DNA from 3 places in the Pseudomonas sp. AC255 genome. Region 3 is predicted to be linked to each of the others. Evidence: predicted binding sites of a transcription regulator. Region 3 holds the regulator's gene; each other region holds the start of a gene.
The links. The regulator sigma-54, encoded in region 3, starts transcription at its own class of promoters, with help from an activator protein. The targets are predictions, from matches to a motif close to ANTGGCATNNANNTTGCTNT.
Positions count from the first base shown of each region.

Region 1 (3,273 bases), 1.1 Mb from region 3:
TCACTCATGGCAATGATCTGCTCCGCCACCTGAATCAGCTTCTGCTGGCGGCTCATCGCCTGGCGGCGCATCAGCGTGTAGGCCTGTTCCTCGTTGCAATCCTTCATCTTCATCAATAAACCCTTGGCCAGTTCGATGCGCTTGCGCTCGGCCAGTTGCTGGTCACGGGCCTGCAATTGCGCGCGCAAGGCCTGGTCACTCTCGAAGCGCGCCATCGCCACGTCGAGAATCGGCTGCAACCGTTGTGCGTGAATGCCTTCGACGATGTAGGCACTGACCCCGGACTTGATCGCCTGACGCATCACCCCCGGGTCATGTTCGTCGGTAAACATCACGATCGGCCGGGGCTGGTCGCGGCTGACCAGTACCACTTGCTCCATGACATCGCGGCTCGGTGACTCGGTATCGATCAGGATCACGTCCGGGCGCACCGTTTCGACGCGCGCCGGTAGATCGATGGTCAGGCCGGACTCGTCGATTACCTCGAAGCCGGCCTCTGTCAGCGCCGCTTTCAGGCGTCCGACTTTTTTCGCGGTGTCGTTGATCAGCAGAATGCGCAACATGTTCGCGGTCTCCTGTCAGCGCTGGGCGAGAAGGGGGCGGTGTCGCTCAGGGCATGCAGTTTGAAACTGCGCGCATAACCCGCCGGGTCGCTGCCGTCCCAGACCTTGCCGTCGAGCAACTGGCTGCTGCGCAGGTCTGCGTACGAAGTCGCAACACCGACAGCGCTGGCGGCCTCGCGATACAGATCCAGACGCTGAACCTGGCGGGCTACGGCCAGATAATCCGGATCCTCGCGCAACAGACCCCAGCGACGAAACTGGGTCATGAACCACATGCCGTCGGAGAGGTACGGCAGATTGACCTCGCCACCGCCGTGAAAACGCAGCGCATGCGGGTCCTGCCAGCGATTGCCGAGGCCGTCGGCGTAGTCGCCCATGAAACGCGGCTCGATGCAGGCGGCGGGGGTGTCGAGGTATTCGGTGGCGCTGAGCAATTGCGCGGTACTGCGGCGGTTTTCCGGGCTTTCTTCGATGAAGCGGCTGGCCTCAAGAATGGCCATGACCAGCGCCCGCGCGGTGTTGGGGTATTGCTCGACAAATTCGCGGGTGCAGCCGAGGACTTTTTCCGGATGGTCGGGCCAGATGCTCTGGCTGGTCGCCAGGGTGAAACCGAGATTCTGCTGCACGGCGCTGGCCGCCCACGGTTCGCCGACGCAAAAGCCGTCGATGCGCCCGGCTTGCAGGTGCGCAACCATTTGCGGCGGCGGCACCACCACGCTGTCGACGTCCTGCAACGGATGAATGCCCTGGCTCGCCAGCCAGTAATAAAGCCACATCGCATGGGTGCCGGTGGGGAAGGTCTGGGCGAAGGTCAGTTTTGCGCGGCTTTGGTGCACATGCTGATCGAGCGCTTCAGGACTGTTCACGCCAGCCTGTTGCAAACCATGGGACAGGTTCAGGCTCTGGCCATTCTGGTTCAGGCCCATCAGCACTGCCATGTCGGTCGGGGCGACGCCGCCGATGCCCAGGTGCACCGCGTAAATCAGTCCGTACAGGCTGTGCGCGGCATCCAGTTCGCCGCTGACCAGTTTGTCGCGCAGGTTGGCCCATGAGGCCTGACGTTTGAGGTTCAGCGTCAGGCCGTAGGGCTGGGCGAAGCCCTGGGTGGCGGCGACCACCACCGAGGCGCAGTCGCTCAGCGCCATGAAGCCGAGATTGATCGCGCTCTTCTCCGGCGCATCGCTGCCATTGACCCAGGCCAGAGGCCCCAAGGACGTTTCGTTCATACGCTACCTCAAAAAACGTCGTCCCGGATTCTGCGCAGGCAAAACCCGGGGACGACGCCATTGTCCTGGCCTGCGCGCCGTCATTGGTCGGCAGACTGATGAGCAGGGTGGTGCAAGGCATATGCCAGTCGCCTGATTCGCGCAGGCGCCTCGCGCCGGGGGACGATGCCCGGCTATAATCGCCGCCTCTTTTCGCCGCCCGAGTCATTGCCGCCCATGTACACCCTGGCCCGTCAGCTGTTGTTCAAACTTTCCCCGGAAACCTCCCACGATCTGTCGCTGGATCTGATCGGCGCGGGTGGACGTTTGGGCCTCAACGGCTTGCTGTGCAAGGCACCGGCGAAAATGCCGGTGACCGTCATGGGGCTGGAGTTTCCGAACCCGGTAGGGCTGGCGGCAGGTCTGGACAAGAACGGCGCGGCCATCGATGGCTTTGCGCAACTGGGTTTCGGTTTTGTCGAAATCGGCACCGTGACCCCGCGTCCGCAGCCGGGTAACCCGAAACCACGAATCTTCCGCCTGCCGGAAGCCGAGGCGATCATCAACCGCATGGGCTTCAACAACCTTGGCGTGGATAACCTGCTGGCGCGGGTCGCTGCGGCGAAATACACAGGCGTGCTGGGCATCAATATCGGCAAGAACTTCGATACCCCGGTCGAGCGCGCGGTGGATGATTACCTGATCTGCCTGGACAAGGTCTACGCCCACGCCAGTTACATCACGGTCAACGTCAGCTCGCCGAATACCCCGGGCCTGCGCAGCCTGCAGTTCGGTGATTCGCTCAAACAATTGCTCGCGGACCTGGCCACGCGCCGCGCCGAACTGGCCCTGCGTCACGGCAAGCATGTGCCGCTGGCGATCAAGATCGCGCCGGACATGACCGACGAAGAAACTGCGCAGGTCGCCCAGGCGTTGATCGAAACCGGCATGGATGCGGTGATCGCCACCAATACGACTCTGAGCCGTGTCGGCGTCGAAGGCATGGAGCATGGTGACGAGGCGGGCGGTCTGTCGGGTGCGCCGGTGCGTGAAAAGAGCACCCATACCGTGAAGGTGCTGGCGGGCGAATTGGCCGGGCGTTTGCCGATCATTGCTGCGGGCGGGATTACCGAGGGCAAACACGCGGCGGAGAAAATTACTGCTGGCGCGAGCCTGGTGCAGATCTATTCGGGCTTCATCTACAAAGGCCCGGCGCTGATTCGTGAATCGGTAGACGCCATCGCCGCGTTGCGAAAATAACACCGGGTTATGTGCTCGGCACAAAAATGCAGGCATAAAAAAGGGCTCCTCGAAGGAGCCCCTGGGCCGTAGCCCGCCGTCCGGGAAGGACGTGCGTGGTTAATTCAATGCAAATTCAGATTGTCGTGTCGGAATAAATGCCCTGTGTCAGCCGACGGCGTGAAGTTCGTTGAGTCTGTGGATTCCCGCAGTGCCGGTCATACCGTCCCAGTTGTCGCCGCGTCCTTCTCGCCAGCCGTTGATCC
Region 1 covers NZ_OZ409841.1:3,260,888-3,264,160, reverse strand. The annotation lists gene ACZZ0K_RS14770 (ANTAR domain-containing response regulator) at 1-563, opposite strand, end outside; gene ACZZ0K_RS14765 (CmpA/NrtA family ABC transporter substrate-binding protein) at 545-1,789, opposite strand; gene ACZZ0K_RS14760 (quinone-dependent dihydroorotate dehydrogenase) at 2,006-3,028, shown strand; gene rmf (ribosome modulation factor) at 3,176-3,273, opposite strand, start outside.
Region 1: ACZZ0K_RS14765 (CmpA/NrtA family ABC transporter substrate-binding protein) is a predicted target of sigma-54. The motif match lies at 1,899-1,918, and genes of this name have one in related genera.

Region 2 (3,273 bases), 990 kb from region 3:
AACCCGGCCTACCGCAAGCTCAGCCGTGAAACCCTGCAACAGCGCTTCATCGGCAGCGGCATCGTCACCCGTTACTACAATCCGGAAATCCACATCGGCGCGTTCGCCTTGCCGCAATACGTGCTGCAAGCGGTCAACAAGCCAAGCAACGACTGATCACGCTGAAGGCGCTCTGCAAGGGAGCTTTTGTGGCGAGGGGATTTACCCCCTCTGGGAGGCGCAGTATCCCTGAACCGGCCTGCGCGGTGTCTCCGTTGAACCGCAATGGACGGTATTACGACTGCTGCGCAGCCGAACGGGGATAAATCCCCTCGCCACAGAGTCCGCCCTATCGATCGGATGGTTATTTTCACCGTTGGCGGCTGTAATCCTTTTGAACCAACTCTCGCGGAAAAAAGTCGAGATAGAGGTAAGCCCATTTACGGGTTGATCGAGGAGGCACTGATGCAAAAGTGGAAAGTCACTTTCGTGGATGATCACGGCGAAATTGTTGATGAAGTCTTCGAACGTGAGGAATGCCCGTCCGATGATGAAGCCGCTCGGCTAATCAAGGAGCGGCTTCTTCCGGTTGCCGCCAAGCTGGATCTCAACGACCTGCAAGGGCGCACCACCGATGCCGAGGTGAAAAACCTCAAGACCCAGAATGGCATCGAAATCCGCAGCATCACCCCTGTCTGAACACTTCCTGTCATCTCGTAAACCAGGCCTTGGCAGCGGCGCTCTCTTGGGGCTACTCTGCAAGCGAGATCAGCGAATGGATCGCTAAGGTCTGGTCTTGTCAGCTACATGCTTGTTTCCCGCGCGCAACCACGTTGCCGTAGTACTTAGGCCAAAAGGCCCGGGGCGGGAATACGGAAAGTCTATCCATCAATCGAGGGGGACGATTCATGAGCACAGCCTATCAAGAAGACATCAGCAGCAACGTTCTGCGCCGCATGAAAGAAGGCGGCTTCGATTTTTCCCGGTTCCATCCCATCGAGTTCTACGCGATTTTCCCGGACGAGGAGCGGGCGCGCAGGGCAGCAGGCAAATTTCGCGGTGAATCCATCAATGCCCAGGTCAGTGCGCGCGACGACGGCGCCTGGTCGCTGGAATTGAGCAAAGTTATGTACGCAACCTATGACGACATCGGCGATTTCGAGCAAGGCTTTTCTGCCGTGGTCGAACCGCTGGGCGGCATTATCGAGGGTTGGGGCGTGAAGCAGGAGGTGCGCAATCGTTACCGGTTGAATTGATATTGCGCATTGTTTGTCGGACAACGGCTGACCTTCGGGTCGGCCGTTGTCGTTTCTGGCTTCTGCACATCGCAGTGGCAAAACCCTGAAACAAGAATCCCGGGCAAAAAAAAGCCACCGGAGAGGGTGGCTAAAAGGGAAGACGGGTATGCAATAAAGTCCTGTCGGGACGGGGCTGCCAAGGCAGTTCAGATCAGTTGAGCTGTCTCCTTCGCGCCGGCGTGCCGGGGAAGTTTTGCAGCGAATGCGCGGATTATCCGCAGTCGTGGCCGGGCAGTGAAATCAACTCTGACTATGCTGGTGATAGGCGATGCAGTGCGTCGCAATGAAGCGGGGGCAATCGGGCCGGGGCATTTGCCGCACAGGAATGGTGCGCAGCGTTCGGCGTGGATCTACAACCGATTGAAATCAAAGCGTTTATGCCGATGGCACGGGCCTTGCGAAGGCCTGTATGTCCGGAGTGACAAGGAGTACGGCATGATCCGCACCTATTTTGACGAGATGTACGATGCCGGCGGCCTGGTCCGCCCGCATTACCGGGAATTTGCCCGCTGGCTGGCCGAGACGCCCGACGAGCTGCTCGCGCAGCGCCGCCGCGAGGCCGATCTGTTGTTTCACCGGGCCGGGATCACCTTCACGCTCTATGGCGACGAGCAGGGCACCGAGCGCCTGATTCCGTTCGACACCATTCCCCGCAGCATTCCCGCCAGTGAATGGCGGATTGTCGAGCGCGGCTGCATCCAGCGGGTCAAGGCGTTGAACATGTTTCTCGCCGACCTCTACCACGAGCAGCGCATCATCAAGGCCGGGATCATTCCCGCCGAACAGGTGCTGGCCAACGAACAATACCAATTGGCGATGCAAGGTCTGGATCTGCACCGCGATATCTATTCGCACATCTCCGGCGTCGATCTGGTGCGCGATGGCGATGGCACTTATTACGTTCTCGAAGACAACCTGCGCACACCCAGTGGCGTCAGCTACATGCTCGAAGACCGCAAGATGATGATGCGCCTGTTCCCCGAACTGTTCTCCGCCCAGCGCATCGCCCCGATCGATCACTATCCCAATCTGCTGCTCGACACCCTGAAAAGCTCAAGCCCGATCGACAACCCGAGCGTGGTGGTGTTGACGCCGGGACGCTTCAACAGCGCGTTCTTCGAACATGCGTTTCTGGCGCGGGAGATGGGCGTTGAACTGGTGGAAGGCGCAGATCTGTTCGTGCGTGACGACAAGGTATTCATGCGCACCACCGATGGCCCGAAAGCGGTCGACGTGATCTATCGCCGCCTCGACGACGCGTTCCTTGATCCGCTGGCGTTCAACCCGGACTCGATGCTCGGCGTGCCGGGGCTGCTGTCGTCTTATCGCTCCGGCAATGTGGTGCTGGCCAATGCCATCGGCACCGGGGTCGCGGACGATAAATCGGTTTACCCGTTTGTCACCGACATGATCCGTTTTTACCTCGACGAAGAGCCGATCCTGAAAAACGTGCCGACCTGGCAATGCCGCAACCCGTCCGAGCTGTCCCACGTACTGGCCAATCTTGCGGATTTGGTCGTCAAGGAAACCCAGGGCTCCGGCGGTTACGGGATGCTGGTCGGACCGGCCGCGACGACGGCGGAAATCGATGCCTTTCGCGAGCGCATCAAAGCCAAACCCCATGCCTACATTGCGCAGCCGACGCTGTCGCTGTCGACCTGTCCGACCTTTGTCGAAAACGGCATCGCGCCGCGCCATATCGACTTGCGTCCGTTCGTGCTGTCCGGCCGCGAAACCCGTGTGGTGCCTGGCGGTTTGACCCGTGTCGCGTTGCGTGAAGGCTCCCTGGTGGTGAACTCCTCCCAGGGCGGCGGGACCAAGGACACCTGGGTAGTCGAGGATTGAAGGAAGCTTGCCATGTTAAGTAGAACTGCCTCGGATCTGTACTGGATGTCGCGTTACCTGGAGCGTGCGGAGAATCTCGCGCGCATGCTCGACATCAGTTATTCGCTGTCGCTGATGCCGCAGGACGGGCGCGGCGACGGTCTGCACGAAC
Region 2 covers NZ_OZ409841.1:3,326,364-3,329,636, reverse strand. The annotation lists gene speE (polyamine aminopropyltransferase) at 1-156, shown strand, start outside; gene ACZZ0K_RS15055 (hypothetical protein) at 445-678, shown strand; gene ACZZ0K_RS15050 (ribonuclease E inhibitor RraB) at 888-1,235, shown strand; gene ACZZ0K_RS15045 (circularly permuted type 2 ATP-grasp protein) at 1,713-3,122, shown strand; gene ACZZ0K_RS15040 (alpha-E domain-containing protein) at 3,135-3,273, shown strand, end outside.
Region 2: ACZZ0K_RS15045 (circularly permuted type 2 ATP-grasp protein) is a predicted target of sigma-54. The motif match lies at 1,660-1,679, and genes of this name have one in related genera.

Region 3 (3,273 bases):
TGAAAGCTCAGCACCTGGCCAAGGCCTATAAAAGCCGCCAGGTCGTGCGTGACGTCAGCCTGTCGATCGACAGCGGGCAGATCGTCGGCTTGCTCGGTCCGAACGGCGCCGGCAAGACTACGTGCTTCTACATGATCGTTGGCCTGGTGCAGGCAGATCAGGGCCGTGTGCTGATCGATGATCTGGACGTCAGCCACCAGCCGATGCACGGCCGCGCCAAGGCCGGTATCGGCTATCTGCCGCAAGAAGCGTCGATCTTCCGTAAACTGTCGGTCGCCGACAACATCATGGCGATCCTCGAGACCCGCCCGGAGCTGGACAAGGCCGGTCGTCGCAAGGAGCTGGAAAGCCTGCTGCAGGAATTCCACATCAGCCACATCCGCGACAACCTCGGCATGAGCCTGTCCGGCGGTGAGCGTCGCCGGGTGGAAATCGCTCGCGCCCTGGCCACTGCACCCAAGTTCATCCTGCTCGACGAACCGTTCGCCGGTGTCGACCCGATCTCGGTCGGCGACATCAAGCAGATCATCCATCACCTCAAGGCCAAGGGCATCGGCGTGCTGATCACCGACCACAACGTGCGTGAGACGCTGGATATCTGCGAAACCGCTTACATCGTCAACGACGGTCAACTGATCGCTGAAGGCGATGCCGAGACCATCCTGGCCAACGATCTGGTCAAGGAAGTTTATCTGGGTCACGAGTTCCGCCTGTAAGCGCGACAGCGCTGTATCGATTCAAGGCGCATTTATCCGCTTTAATTGTTACAGCGCTCTAGGCAAACACTTCAGTTTCAGGCATATAATTTGCTTAAGTTTGGCGCTTCGGCGCCCTGTAGTGGATGGCGCAAAGCGCCGGCGAATAAGGTGTTAAGCCCCTGCCATGAAACCATCGCTAGTCTTGAGAATGGGCCAGCAGCTGACGATGACACCGCAGCTGCAACAGGCCATCCGCCTGCTCCAATTGTCGACCCTGGACCTGCAACAGGAGATCCAGGAGGCTCTGGAATCCAATCCGATGCTCGAGCGCCAGGAAGAAGGCGACGACTTCGACAACGCCGATCCGCTGGCCGACAACGCCGAACAGAAGCCCGCCGAGATCCAGGAACCCTCCTACCAGGAAACCGCCCCGACGGTGGATAACCTCGAGGATGGCGATTGGAACGAGCGCATCCCCAACGAACTGCCAGTGGATACCGCCTGGGAAGACGTCTACCAGACCAGCGCCAGCAGCCTGCCGAGCAGCGATGACGATGAGTGGGATTTCACCACCCGCACGTCCGCCGGAGAGAGCCTGCAAAGCCATCTGCTCTGGCAACTGAACCTGGCACCGATGTCCGACACCGATCGCCTGATCGCCGTGACTCTGATCGACTGCATCAACAATCAGGGCTATCTGGACGAAACACTCGAAGAGATTCTTGAAGCGTTCGACCCGGAACTAGACATCGAGCTCGACGAAATCGAAGCCGTCCTGCATCGCATCCAGCAATTCGAGCCCGCCGGTATCGGCGCCCGCAACCTCAGCGAATGCCTGCTGCTGCAACTGCGCCAGCTGCCCGCGAAGACGCCGTGGCTGACCGAGGCCAAGCGTCTGGTCGCCGATTACATCGACCTGCTCGGCAGCCGCGATTACAGCCAGTTGATGCGGCGCATGAAGCTCAAGGAAGACGAGCTGCGCCAGGTCATCGAACTGGTGCAAAGCCTCAATCCGCGTCCCGGTTCACAGATCGAGTCGACCGAAGCCGAATACGTCATTCCCGACGTGATCGTGCGCAAGGACAACGAGCGCTGGCTGGTCGAGCTGAACCAGGAATCGGTGCCTCGCCTGCGCGTCAACGCCCAGTACGCCGGTTTTGTGAAGCGTGCCGACACCAGCGCCGACAACACTTTCATGCGCAACCAGTTGCAGGAGGCCCGCTGGTTCATCAAGAGCCTGCAGAGCCGCAACGAAACCCTGATGAAAGTGGCCACGCAGATCGTCGAACATCAGCGCGGCTTCCTCGAGTACGGCGACGAAGCAATGAAGCCGTTGGTATTGCATGACATCGCCGAAGCGGTCGGCATGCACGAATCGACGATTTCCCGGGTGACCACACAAAAATTCATGCATACCCCGCGCGGTATTTATGAGCTGAAATACTTTTTCTCCAGCCACGTCAGCACCTCCGAAGGCGGCGAATGCTCGTCCACGGCGATCCGCGCGATCATCAAGAAACTGGTCGCTGCGGAAAATCAGAAAAAGCCGTTGAGTGACAGCAAGATCGCTGGTTTACTGGAGGCACAAGGCATTCAGGTGGCTCGCCGCACCGTCGCCAAGTACCGCGAATCCCTCGGAATCGCGCCTTCGAGCGAACGCAAGCGGTTGATGTAAGCCACGTTACAGCGTTCCAGTGGCAGGCTTTTCGGCCTGCCGCTTTATGCACTGGCAACGAAGGAGAAGCTGTATGCAAGTCAACATCAGTGGACACCAACTGGAAGTGACCCAACCTCTGCGTTCCTACATCGAGGAAAAACTCCAGCGACTGGAGCGACATTTCGACAAGATCACCAACGTGCAGGTCACGATGTGCGTCGAAAAGCTGAAACAGAAGATCGAAGCCACCTTGCATATTCCCGGCAGTGAAGTGGTCGCAAACGCAGAAGATACCGACATGTACGCTGCGATCGACTCACTTACCGACAAGCTGGATCGCCAACTCAAAAAGCATAAGGAAAAGACCCAGAGCCTCCTCCAGGGCGCGACCGGTCGTTAACACCCCTATCCATGATCCGACTTGAAACCATCCTGACCCCCGGCCGTTCCCAAGTGAACGCGCCGGGCGGCAGCAAGAAAAAGCCCTCGAACAGATTGCCAACCTGATCCACCGCGAAGTGCCGGATCTGGCGATGCAGGATGTCTTCGAGGCGCTGATCGCCCGTGAAAAACTCGGCTCCACCGGTTTTGGCAACGGCATCGCCATTCCCCACTGCCGCCTCAAGGGCTGCGCGGGGCCAGTGAGCGCCCTGCTGCACCTCGAAGCCCCGATCGATTTCGACGCCATCGACGGCGCTCCGGTGGACCTGTTGTTCGTATTGCTGGTCCCGGAAGCCGCAACCGACGCGCATCTGGAGTTGTTGCGCCAGATCGCCAGCATGCTCGACCGCAAGGAAGTGCGCGACAAGCTACGCAGCGCTCCGAGCAATGAAGCCTTGTACCAGGTCGTACTGGACGAGCAGAACGGGCACTAATCATGCGTTTGATCATTGTCAGTGGCCGTTCGGGCTCGGGTAA
Region 3 covers NZ_OZ409841.1:4,314,733-4,318,005, forward strand. The annotation lists gene lptB (LPS export ABC transporter ATP-binding protein) at 1-716, shown strand, start outside; gene ACZZ0K_RS19635 (RNA polymerase factor sigma-54) at 883-2,373, shown strand; gene hpf (ribosome hibernation-promoting factor, HPF/YfiA family) at 2,447-2,755, shown strand; partial or broken gene ptsN (PTS IIA-like nitrogen regulatory protein PtsN) at 2,767-3,230, shown strand; gene rapZ (RNase adapter RapZ) at 3,233-3,273, shown strand, end outside.